2 regions of the Parabacteroides sp. AF18-52 genome follow, and region 1 is predicted to be linked to the other one. Evidence: riboswitches for the same ligand, from Rfam matches in the RefSeq annotation. Region 1 holds a riboswitch; the other holds the start of a gene.
The links. Region 1 has a riboswitch for cobalamin ahead of DWX23_RS06110 (TonB-dependent receptor). Riboswitches for the same ligand answer to the same signal wherever they lie in the genome.
Positions count from the first base shown of each region.

Region 1 (6,585 bases):
GGGTATCGGATTCATCGGACTGGCTGAATGTCTGGTTGCCCTAACCGGCAAACATCATGGCGAAGACGCGGCTTCACAGGAGCTAGGTCTGAAAATTATCACTTATATGCGCGACCGCGTAAATCAGTTCTCGGAACAATATCAGCATAATTACAGTGTGCTGGCAACTCCGGCCGAAGGTCTTTCCGGCAAATTCACGGCACGCGACCGCAAGAAATTCGGTATATTGCCCGGCATAACCGACCGTGAGTATTATACCAACTCCAACCACGTTCCGGTATATTACAAATGCAGTGCCCGTCATAAAGCAGAAGTAGAAGCTCCTTACCACGCATTAACAGGTGGCGGTCATATCTTCTATGTCGAAATAGACGGCGATGCAACCCACAACCCGGAAGTGATCATGAAAGTGGTCGACATGATGGACAAATATAATATCGGATACGGCTCAGTAAACCATAACCGTAACCGTTGCCTGGAATGCGGCTATGAAAATGCAGATGCTCACATGGAAGAATGTCCGAAGTGCGGCAGTAAGCATTTGGATAAGTTGCAGCGCATCACCGGTTACCTGGTAGGAACAACCGACCGCTGGAATAATGCCAAATTAGCGGAACTAAATGATCGTATTATACATAACTAAAAAATGATTGAACATTCATTAAACCATGCTTTCGATTATTGACATAATAGAGGATACAACTGTAGACGGTCCGGGATTCCGGACTGCTATCTACGCTGCCGGATGCCCGAACCAATGCCCGGGCTGCCACAATCCGGAATCATGGGATATAAAGAAAGGCAAGCCAACCCCGACGGAAGAGATTTTGGAAAAAGTCCTGGCAGACGACTTCGCCGACGTTACTTTCAGCGGTGGCGATCCGATGTTCCAACCGGAAGGCTTTACCAAGCTGGCACGTGCCATCAAAGAAAAGAGCCGGAAAAATATCTGGTGCTATACGGGTTATCAATTTGAGAGATTATTACAAAACCCCAAACAGGCCGAACTGCTTCAATATATCGACGTATTGGTAGACGGAAAATTCAAACAGTCTCTGCACGACGAAAGTCTTTTGTTCCGTGGCAGCAGCAACCAGAGATTGATCGATGTAAAGAAATCGCTGAAAGAGAAAAAAGTAGTTTTCTATAATTACAATCCGTTTATCATTTAGCGATAGGTTATTCTATTTACAGAAAACAGATTATAACAAAATGATTCAAAATCCATCTTTCTAATATTAATATGTTTTATATTTAATAAAATGAATAACAGCAGTGCTTTCCTAAATAACACTTCCAGGAGATTTTAAGTTACAATAATTAACATATATCTCCGCAAATCATTTCCTAAAACTTATTTTAAAGAAATTGCCACTTCGTTTAAAACGAATTTTTTTTTGTTTTAAATGAAGTGACGATCCATTTAAGACGGAAAAAGCGTTAAAATAAGTTACACAAAAGAGGAGTCGATACCTTTTCAGGCTTGATTTAGATGTTTTTTAGCAGTTTATCACTTCCAGAACACCTAAAAAGCAGGCAAGAGACGAAATAGCACAAACAACAGGAATATCTATTTCAAGAAACAAACAGACACAATAATCCAGTAAATACTCTCTACGCGATATCATATTCTGCAATAACACATTCTCTTTGACAAACTAAAGCCTTCTGAGAATCCTATAAAACTCATCCATCCCATCACCTTTCCGGCACAATCGTTCCACACATCTACTAAAATAACATTTTGACATTCTTGGATCAAATCATCCTGCATGCAAACAATATTTTAGAACGGTTATCCTGTACTTCAAAACAATACCAAAAAGATTTTTTAATAAATAAATAGCATTTATATTCAAAAATACTTTACTACTTTTGCATCGGATTAAGGTGAATCACGAAGCATTCTGCTGGTGATGAGAGGGAATCCGGTGTAAATCCGGAACAATGCCCGTTGCTGTAATCCCGTTCCGGCACTTGCCGGAAATGCTTGCAACTCCATGCCACTGACGATTCAGTTGACAGTGGAAAGTTGACAATTGACAGTTTTTCTGTCCGCATTTTATCTGTCAACTGTCACATGTCAACTATCAACTATACCGTCGGGAAGGCCTTGCAAAGCCGGGAAAGTCAGAAAACCTGCCTGATCAATTTATTGATGCTCTCGGGATAAAGGGCAGAAGATTAACAAGGCAGAATTTCTATACAAAATTCTTCCATTTTATATGCTTACTTATATGAGACTGAAAGGTATTGCTATGTCTTTACTTTCGGTGTGCGTGTTTACACCTGCAACCAGCTTTGCAGAGAGTCAGACTGTCAATACACCGGAAAAAGAACAGGTACAAACCGGAATTTGTGTATTAACCGGTAGAATTATCGATTCCGAAACAGGAGAAGGTATACCTATGGCTACGATTAATGTTCCGGGAACATTAATCGGTACTGCCTGCGACGCAGGCGGCCGTTTCCGCATAGAACTGATCGAAGGTAAAAGTTACAACCTGCTGGTCCGTTCGACCGGCTACATGGAACAAACCATCAAGTTCAATGCCAACGGAGCGCAAAAAGAAATGGATATCCAGATGAATGCCGGGATATTCGATCTGAATGAAGTGGTTGTAACCGGAACACGAACAGAGAAAACGATCTCTAACACACCAGTCCTTACCCGACTAATTCCTGCCGCACAATTGCAACGCAACGACTTTGAGAACATCATGGATGCGTTGGAGTTTACTATCCCTGGTTTACAATTCAATAGCGATCCGAGAGGAGATAATATTCGTATTCAAGGACTTGAAAACAAATATGTTCTGATCCTTGTTGACGGAGAACGTCTATCTAATACACCCGGAGGTCCTATAGACTTTGAACGTCTTAGTACCTCCAATATCAAACAAATAGAAATAATAAAGGGAGCTGCTTCTGCTTTATACGGTTCAAGCGCAATCGGTATGATTGTTAATATCATAACGAAAACACCAGAACGCCTAGCAGAAGGTTGGGTTAAAGCCCGTTACTCTCGCTTCAATGAACTATTGCTTGATGGTAGCTTTGGTACTGCATATAAAGACTTCACATCACAAACTCTGTTCAACAGAAACTCTACTGATGGGTACGATCTGACACCTGAAACACCAGAAGCCTTCACAAAACAACCATCGTCAAACATGACATTTGAAGAAAAATTAGGATGGACACATAAACAAACAAAAATAAATGCGTCTGGAACTTTTTATCTGAATGATGTTAAAAATCCTCCGTTAAGTACTAAAAATACACATTATAAAAGTCTTAATAAAACATTCCGAGCCTCACTGGAACAAGAATTAGGAGAATATAATCAATTAAAACTTGTATATTATGGGGACTTTTATACCCGTAAAACAGTATATGAAAAATTAGACTCCATATCTAAAAATGCATCATCTAATGTACAAACACTACGTTTGACAGATATATATACTCCACTTAACAACCTTCAAATGGTATTTGGAGGGGAATTTAACTGGAATAAAGACTATAATGATATGCAATACGGGACAGAAATAAAAACCCGTAAAGTACATGACATAAACGGATTCGTACAAGCAGACTGGCAAGTTCTACCTCTATTGAATGTTATAGGAGGTTTCCGTTATACCCACCATTCTGCTTTTGGAGATGCTTATACTCCTAAAGTAAATCTAATGTTCAATCCTGGAAACTGGAAATTCCGTGGAGGTTATAGTAAAGGGTTTAAAGCTCCTGACGCAACGGAACTTTATTCTGATTTTATGATGGGTAGCGTATCACACAATATAGGTAATCCTGATCTAAAAGCAGAAAAGTCCAATTACTTCTCATTTTCAGCCGAATATACACATTCCAATCTAAATATTAGCGCTGAAATATATCAAAATAGCATTAAAAACAAGATACAATCAGCCTACGTCAATATTACAGATGAAAATGGCATAACTTCCACCGAATTACGCTATAGCAATGTTGATGATGCCCGTATACGTGGTGCAGAAGTCACAGTAGACTATTACCCCATCCGGCAAATTTACCTGCATGGTAGTTATGCTTATACTGATGCCAAAGATATGAATACTGAATTACAACTTAAAGGCAATACACGTCACGCCATTAGCTGCAACGCTTCTTATCGTTTCAACGTTTGCAAAAAAGAGGCTTCTGTATCTGTTGCCGGCCATTGGTGTTCAAAGAAAATAAACGATAAGGAAGAAGTCACAAAAGATGAACAAACCGGAGAAATCATCCAAACCATCACGACTGATCCTCAACCGGCATATAGTCTCTGGAAACTAACAGCACAATACACTCCTTGGAAACTGAACCATATGGCGTTAGTAACAACTGCGGGTGTACAGAATATGTTCAACTATAAAGATCCGGCTCATTATACAACCTACGATCCGGGAATTCGTGTGTTTGGCTCTATCTTATTTAAATTCTGATTTTCAAGTAATACGTTTAATCAACAAATTAATTTTTTATTATGACAACAAAAAGTTTTTTCCAATCGGGTTCTTACCTAAAGCAGGGGGCGTTGGCCGTAGCTATTATCCTGTCTTCTATCAGTTTTACAGCTTGTAGCGATGATGATAATAAAGACAAACCAGAGCCGGAAGCAAAAGCTAAAGAAGTAAAATTTGAAGCCCAAAGTTTTACAGAATGGACTTATTTTTCTTTTGAAAAAGGTGAAATCATAAAAGTAGACCAAGAAAACTATGCTACCGATTCAAGTTGGGATATAGCATTTTTACGCTATAACATCCGGACAAATGGAGGAGAATCGGGCAAAGGACAAGGTGCTGCACTTGATACAAAGGAAACTGACTTTAGCAAAGTCACATCTATACCAACTACAGGATTTATTACTGATAGTAAAATGAAAGTAATGGCTTCTGGTGGTATGCCTCCTACATATTACGAAACAACAGGAAATGATGCGTTTAAAGTTGGAGAAAATACAGGATGGGCATTCTATAACTATATGACTAGCACATGGAGTTACAACAAAAACGTTTTTATTATTCGCACAGCAGACGGCCAATATGCTAAATTGATCATGAAAACATTTATGAATGATGAAGACAAATCAGGTCACATTACTTTCGAATACGTATATCCGTTTAAATAACAATTAGTTAATCAATGCGAAGGAAGGGAGATACATCAGACACACATTCACTCTTTCCAGTCTCCCTTCCCTTTGCTTATTCTTTTATAATATGTCTGTTATTCAATTCCTCCGTCAACACAAATCCGCGGGATGGAAAGCCGGGCTGGCACTTTTGCTGGTACTCGGCTTGTATGCTTTTTATAGCCTGCTGTTATCCCCCACTAAAATTGCATTGGTAAACTTCCCGTCTTACCAGGTTTCCAACATTGCAATGGCAAGCGACAGCCGCTTGATAAAAGTGAAAGAGGTCAAGGCTGAAGATGCGTCGTCGCTCAAAGGCTACGATGCGATCCTGCTGTTCGGTCCGGGTTTGCGACTGACGGAAGAACAGACGGAAAATATCGATGCTGCCGGGAAAAAAGGAACCGCTGTATATACCTTTGTCTTTTCATCCGGCTCCATCAGCAATCACAATGTCGACAGCCTGCAACAGGAACAACTCGATATTTATTATAATAACCGGAGCCGTATGAACTACCGGAATATGTTGCATTATATCCGTAGCACCTTCGACAGCCGGAAACTATTCCAAACAAAAGCCGACGAACCGATACTGATCCCATCCGACATTTTCTTCCATCTGGAAGACGGCGTATTTTACCGGACTGCCGACGAACTGACCAACCACCTGCGTGAAAAGAAAATATACAAGGAAGATGCCCCTCGCATTGCCTTTGTTTCAGGTATGACCTCTCCCTTGGAAGGCAACCGAAGCTATATCGACAGTCTGATCACCCGCCTGACAGATGCCGGTTTCAATGTGTACCCGATCGCATCAGCCGCCAAACGGCAGCAATTGATGGAAAGTGTTCATCCGGATGCCGTCATTTATCTGCCGATGGGACGATTGGGAGGCGATAAAACCGTTCAATGGCTGACAGAAAACAATATTCCGCTTTTCTGTCCGCTCTCTATCATGCTAAGCCGCGATGAATGGCTGAGCGATGATAAGAACAAAGGGGTAACCGGCGGTTACCTGACAGCCCGTATCGTACTCCCGGAAATAGACGGAGGTATCGATCCGCTGGTAATCTCCACGCAGAACCAGCACGAGAACGGCTATTTTATGTTCGATGCGGAAAGTGAACGCCTGGACAATTTCACCCAAAACGTAAAGAACTATCTGCAACTGCGCAAGAAACCGAACAAAGATAAACGGGTGGCTATCTGCTACTTCAAAGCGGCTGGCCAGGCATCGCTCGTCGCAGCCGGACTGGAAGTGGCCCCTTCCCTTTATGAACTGCTGAAACGACTGAAACAGGAAGGATATACGGTAAACGGACTGCCCGATACTTTTGAAGGTTTCAGCCAACTATTGAAGAAACAGGGGGCTGTACTCGGAGCCTATGCCAAAGGGGCACAGGATGATTTCATGAAAAACGGTAATCCGC
Region 1 is NZ_QUGR01000002.1:639,986-646,570, forward strand. It holds gene DWX23_RS06100 (anaerobic ribonucleoside triphosphate reductase) at 1-643, shown strand, start outside; gene nrdG (anaerobic ribonucleoside-triphosphate reductase activating protein) at 669-1,172, shown strand; cobalamin riboswitch at 1,872-2,162, shown strand; gene DWX23_RS06110 (TonB-dependent receptor) at 2,238-4,466, shown strand; gene DWX23_RS06115 (HmuY family protein) at 4,508-5,152, shown strand; gene DWX23_RS06120 (cobaltochelatase subunit CobN) at 5,244-6,585, shown strand, end outside.

Region 2 (6,585 bases), on a different contig from region 1:
GGAGTATACAACATCACGCTCTTTTCAGAATCACCAGCGTGGACTTTACTACAAGGGATTATTCCCAATAACAGTACAAATAATAGGTTTAAACAGTTAATTTGCATTTTCATAATGATTTTTATAGAGTATACAAAAATGATTACTTATTAGCCGGGGGCAAATATATATACTGAGAGTATTAGATACTTTTAAAAGAATTAAAAAAAAGCTATCATAAAAGTACCTCCCTTTCCTATCTGGTAAATCTCTGTCATGAATGCGACAACAAACGGGCCTTTCCCTATACATTATATATATACACCCCCAAAAGAAGCCATTTGTATGCTAAACAGACCGAATTATTCTGCAAATGTAACATTGAAATAAAATATTTTTGTGTAAGTTTGCGAGCGCTAAGAAAGACATTTTATACAGAAATTTAAATACAAGAGTTATGCAATCAATTGACAATTTCAATTTTGCCGGCAAAAAGGCATTTGTTAGAGTTGACTTCAACGTTCCATTGGACGAAAACTTCAACATCACAGACGACACTCGTATTCGTGCCGCTCTTCCTACACTTAAGAAGATCCTGGCAGACGGTGGCAGCGTAATCATAGGTTCTCACCTGGGCCGTCCGAAAGGCGTTACTGATAAATTTTCACTGAAACATATTTTGGGTCGTGTATCTGAATTACTGGGCGTAGAAGTTCAGTTTGCTAACGACTGTATTGGTGAAGAAGCTGGCGCTAAGGCTGCAGCTCTGCAACCGGGCGAAGCTTTATTGCTGGAAAACCTTCGTTTCTATGCAGAAGAAGAAGGCAAACCAAGAGGTTTGGCAGAAGATGCAACAGACGACGAAAAGAAAGCTGCTAAAAAAGCAGTAAAAGAAAGCCAGAAAGAATTCACAAAGAGATTGGCTTCTTATGCAGACTGCTATGTAAACGATGCATTCGGTACTGCTCACCGTGCTCATGCTTCTACAGCTCTGATTGCTGATTACTTCGATGCTGACCACAAGATGTTCGGTTACCTGATGGAAAAAGAAGTAAAAGCTGTAGAAAAAGTAATGAACGACATCGCTCGTCCGTTTACTGCTATCATGGGTGGTTCTAAAGTTTCTTCTAAGATCGAAATCATCGAAAACCTGTTGAACAAGGTAGACAATCTGATCGTAACAGGTGGTATGACTTATACTTTCACAAAGGCTATGGGCGGTAAGATCGGTAACTCTATCGTTGAAGACGATAAGTTGGATCTGGCTCTTGACCTGATGAAGAAAGCAAAAGAAAAAGGTGTAAACCTTGTATTGGCTGTCGACGCAAAGATTGCTGACGCTTTCAGCAACGACGCAAATACAAAATATGCTAATGTTAACGAAATTCCTGACGGATGGGAAGGTCTTGACATTGGTCCTAAGACTATTGAAATCTACGCTGACGTTATCAAGAAGTCTAAGACTATCCTTTGGAACGGTCCGACAGGCGTATTTGAATTCGAAAACTTCACCGACGGTTCTCGTGCAGTAGGTAACGCTATAGTTGAAGCTACTAAGAACGGTGCATTCTCTCTTGTTGGTGGTGGCGACTCTGTTGCTTGCGTTAACAAGTTCGGTATTGCAAGCGAAGTTTCTTACGTATCTACAGGTGGTGGTGCTTTACTGGAAGCTATCGAAGGCAAAGTTCTGCCGGGTATCGCTGCTGTTAAAGGCGAACCGTACAAATAATTTTAGATATTGTTTATAATATCCTAATTAAATATAAAACTCCGGTGAAGTGATTTCACCGGAGTTTCTTGTTTTATAATCACTACCTCATAATATCCCATCCGGGATATATTACGGAAGAATAACATAGCCATATATGGCTCCTTGCAATATTGAATTAATTCATATCTTTGTTATCGACAATGGTTTCCGAATCACAATTCAGTGAGGAAGATTAAAAGGGAATCCTGTGAAAATCAGGGACTATCCCCGTAGCTGTAAGTTTTATTCCTGCAAAGGAAAAATGTTGTAACCTCTGTATGCCACTGGTCTCAGATCGGGAAGGTGTTACAACAGAAACAAGTCAGAAGACCTGCCATTTCAATCAGACAGAATCCAGCGCTTTCGGGTGAAAAGCAGTGGTATGAATCCTTTATAAGATCCATTTATCACTTTATCTCCGGGAATCATTGCGGAACTGCATGAACAGAAGTATTGTTTAATCTTAAATAAAAAGTATGATCAGCACGGAGATTTTTATTGTCAAGAGAGATGGTAAAAAAGAAGTATTCTCACTTGACAAAATCAAAAATGCAATAGCTAAAGCATTTTTATCAGTAGGTAGTTTCGCTACCCAGGAAGTAATAACCAATATCCTCAGCCGCATCAGTGTCAGCGAAGGGACAAGTGTGGAAGATATTCAGAACCAGGTGGAAGTTGCTTTGATGGCAGAACATTATTATGCGGTAGCAAAGTCATATATGCTATACCGTCAGAAACATCTGGAAGACCGGGAAGTTAGGGATAAACTGCGCTTTCTACTGGATTATTGTGATGCATCCAATCCGGCTACCGGAAGTAAATACGACGCTAATGCCAATGTAGAGAATAAAAATATCGCCACACTGATAGGTGAGTTACCGAAATCGAACTTTATCCGCCTGAACCGCCGCCTGCTGACAGACCGGTTGAAAGATATGTACGGAAAAGAAGTATCGGACCGTTACCTGGAACTGCTGAATCACCATTTCATTTATAAGAATGATGAAACGAACCTTGCCAACTATTGTGCCAGTATAACCATGTATCCCTGGCTGATAAGCGGTACAGCTTCCGTGGGAGGCAACTCTACGGCCCCAACCAATCTGAAATCTTTCTGTGGTGGTTTCATCAATATGGTATTCATCGTTTCAAGCATGTTGAGCGGTGCATGTGCAACTCCCGAGTTTCTGATGTATATGAATTATTTCGTCGGATTGGAATATGGAAAAGATTATTACCGGCACGCCGATGATGTGGTAGACTCGTCCAGTAAGCAACGTACAATAGACAAAATGATTACAGACTGTTTCGAACAAATAGTCTATTCTATCAACCAGCCGACCGGTGCCAGAAACTTCCAGGCTGTATTTTGGAATATTGCCTATTATGACAAATATTATTTCAACAGTCTTTTCGAGAATTTTGTATTCCCTGACGGCAACAAGCCCGACTGGGATTCGTTAAACTGGTTGCAAAAGCGGTTCATGAAATGGTTCAACAAAGAACGTACCCGCAACGTTCTGACCTTCCCGGTCGAGACTATGGCGCTCCTGTCGAAAGATGGAGATGTACTCGATAAGGAATACGGGGATTTTACGGCCGAGATGTATGCCGAAGGACACTCCTTCTTCACTTATATGAGCGATAATGCCGATTCGTTAAGCAGTTGTTGCCGTTTGCGCAACGAGATACAAGACAACGGTTTCAGTTATACGCTGGGAGCCGGAGGGGTATCTACCGGTTCTAAAAGCGTATTGACAATCAACCTGAACCGTTGCATACAGCATGCTGTGAAGTCCGGTATACTTTATCCGTTCTTCCTGGAAGAGGTAATCGATCTCGTACATAAAGTCCAGTTGGCCTACAACGAGAATCTGAAACAGTTACAATCCAAAGGCATGCTCCCCCTGTTCGATGCCGGTTATATTAATATGAACCGCCAGTATCTTACGATCGGGGTGAACGGATTGGTAGAAGCTGCCCAGTTTATGGGTATCGAAATCAATGACAACCCTAAATATGAAACATTTGTACAAGAAATACTCGGCATGGTAGAAAAATACAACAAAAAGTACCGTAATAAAGAGGTCTTGTTCAACTGCGAAATGATTCCTGCCGAAAATGTAGGAGTAAAACATGCTAAATGGGACAGAGAAGCAGGATATCAGACATTTCGCGATTGTTATAACAGCTATTTCTATATCGTGGAAGATACGACACTCAACGTTGTCGACAAGTTCCGTATCCATGGCCGACGTTATATCGAGCATCTGACCGGTGGTTCGGCACTACACATGAATCTGGAAGAACATCTGAGCAAAGAACAATACCGCCAGTTACTACGTGTCTCAGCTATAGAAGGTTGTAATTATTTTACATTCAACATTCCTAATACCATTTGTAACGATTGCAACCATATCGACAAACGCTATTTGAAAGAATGTCCTAAATGCCACAGCCAGAATGTGGATTATCTGACCCGCGTTATCGGTTATATGAAACGTATCAGTAATTTCTCACAACCCCGGCAGAAGGAAGCTCATATCAGACATTATGCTACGTTACACTGATTACGATATTGTCTTTCAGGAAGTACCGGACGAGATAACGTTGGCGATCAACATATCTAACTGTCCCAACCAATGCAAAGGTTGTCATAGCCCCTATTTACTGAAAGATATCGGCGAACCACTGACAGAAGATAGCCTTACCGTACTTCTCAGGAAGTACGGTAAGGCTATTACATGCGTCTGCTTCATGGGCGGAGATGCTTCACCTGCAGATATAGAACAATTAGCAGAATATCTGCATCGTCAGACTGTCGCTCCGGTAAAAGTTGGATGGTATTCGGGAAAAACCGAACTGTCTCCGGCTATTGATCTGGATTTCTTTGAATACATCAAACTAGGTCCCTATATAGAACACCAGGGAGGACTGAAATCACCCGCAACAAACCAACGTTTCTACCGTATCGAGAACGGAGTGATGAAAGATATCACTTACCGATTCTTTTCTACAGCTAAATAACAAACAGCTAGAACCGGACCGGTTTACCGCTTTTAGCACTCTTTATGGCAGATTCAAGAATCTCCACAACAACCAGGTTGTTCTCCAGCGAAGACAGATCGGTGGGAGCAACCTGGATTTCTTTACGAACGGCTGCTTTCAGATAATAGAAAGAATCATTATAGGGAGCTTCCAATGCTGGAGGTTGTACTGTAGTTTCTTTCCGGTCGGTGTAAATACGCATGGAAGTCGGCGTGTCCTGATAAATATATCCTTTAGTTCCGTAAATATGCATATCTTTCCGTCCTTTCGGCCAGTTCCACGATCCCATAATCTGTACGGTTGCGGAAGGATATTCAACCAGAATCGTCGCATCATCGTCCACGTTCGGATATTTATCCGGTTTAAGCTGTTTCAGAACTGCATATACACTTACCGGCCTCTCTCCGTCCATCAGCCAGGTAACCAGATTCGCCCCGTAACAACCGAAATCGACAACAGCCCCGCCCCCATTCAGTATCGGGTCAGTCAACCAGTCGGTAAACTCTTTACCGCATCCGATCTCGATAGGACCTTCATGCCCGTCATAGACCTCCATACGATTTATTTTACCTATCGCATCCCCTTTCTTTATTAAACGGTAAGCCTCATGGTTCGTATTATACCAGGTTGTCTCATAATTGGTAAGCAACAAGGTATTATTTTTGCGTACCAACTCGGCCATCCGGTTAGCATGTTGCATATTGACAGCCAAAGGCTTCTCCACCATCACATGAATACCACGCGGTGCACAAGCCTCTACTACGGCCAGATGATCATAAACAGAACCATAAGCTACCACTACTTCCGGCTTTGTCTTATCCAGCATTTCTCCCAGATCGGCATAAAAAAGAGATGCATCCAGTTTCTTCCGAAGCGGGTTATTAGCCCTCAACTGCTCATCCGGTTCGGCAACACCTACTACTTCAAAATCTCCCCTATCCATGCGGATAACTACTTCATGGAGATGTCCGTGCGACACACCTACCACTCCCAGACGAAGCGGCGCCGTATTCTGAGCATTCAATATAAAAGATAAACAAACAACAGACAGTAACAAGAATGTCCTGATAATCTTGTGAGTATTCATGGCCTATATAATAAGAATTGTTTGTGACAAAGATATAAATATTTTTGTACCTTTGCCCCTCATAAAAAAGAATAGGTAACATATATAACAATAAAGAAGATGGCAAAAGAGCTGAAAGAACTGACCAAGAGAAGTGTAAACTACTCTCAGTGGTACCAGGATCTGGTAATTAAAGCGGATTTGGCAGAAAACTCTGCTGTACGTGGCTGTATGGTTATCAAACCTTACGGATACGCTATTTGGGAAAAGATGCAACGTATCCTCGACGATATGTTCAAGGAAACAGGACACGTAAACGCTTATTTCCCGCTATTGATCCCGAAATCATTCTTGAGCAAGGAAGCCGAACACGTAGAAGGCTTCGCCAAAGAATGTGCAGTTGTTACACACTATCGTCTGAAAACAAATCATGACGGTACAGGTGTAGTTGTCGACCCGGCAGCTAAACTGGAAGAAGAATTGATCATCCGCCCGACTTCAGAAACGATCATTTGGAACACATACCGTAACTGGATCCAGTCTTACCGCGACCTGCCTATCTTATGCAACCAGTGGGCTAACGTAATGCGTTGGGAAATGCGTACCCGTCTGTTCCTTCGTACTGCCGAATTCCTGTGGCAGGAAGGACATACTGCTCATGCAACCCGCGAAGAAGCAGAGATCGAAGCAAAGAAGATGCAGGAAGTATATGCAAACTTTGCCGAAAACTATATGGCAATGC
Region 2 is NZ_QUGR01000004.1:371,716-378,300, reverse strand. It holds gene DWX23_RS10095 (NEW3 domain-containing protein) at 1-113, opposite strand, end outside; gene pgk (phosphoglycerate kinase) at 437-1,708, shown strand; cobalamin riboswitch at 1,875-2,083, shown strand; gene nrdD (anaerobic ribonucleoside-triphosphate reductase) at 2,206-4,299, shown strand; gene nrdG (anaerobic ribonucleoside-triphosphate reductase activating protein) at 4,283-4,756, shown strand; gene DWX23_RS10075 (Gfo/Idh/MocA family protein) at 4,764-5,864, opposite strand; gene proS (proline--tRNA ligase) at 5,964-6,585, shown strand, end outside.
Region 2: linked by a shared signal. The riboswitch ahead of nrdD (anaerobic ribonucleoside-triphosphate reductase) and the one ahead of DWX23_RS06110 (TonB-dependent receptor) in region 1 are both predicted to bind cobalamin.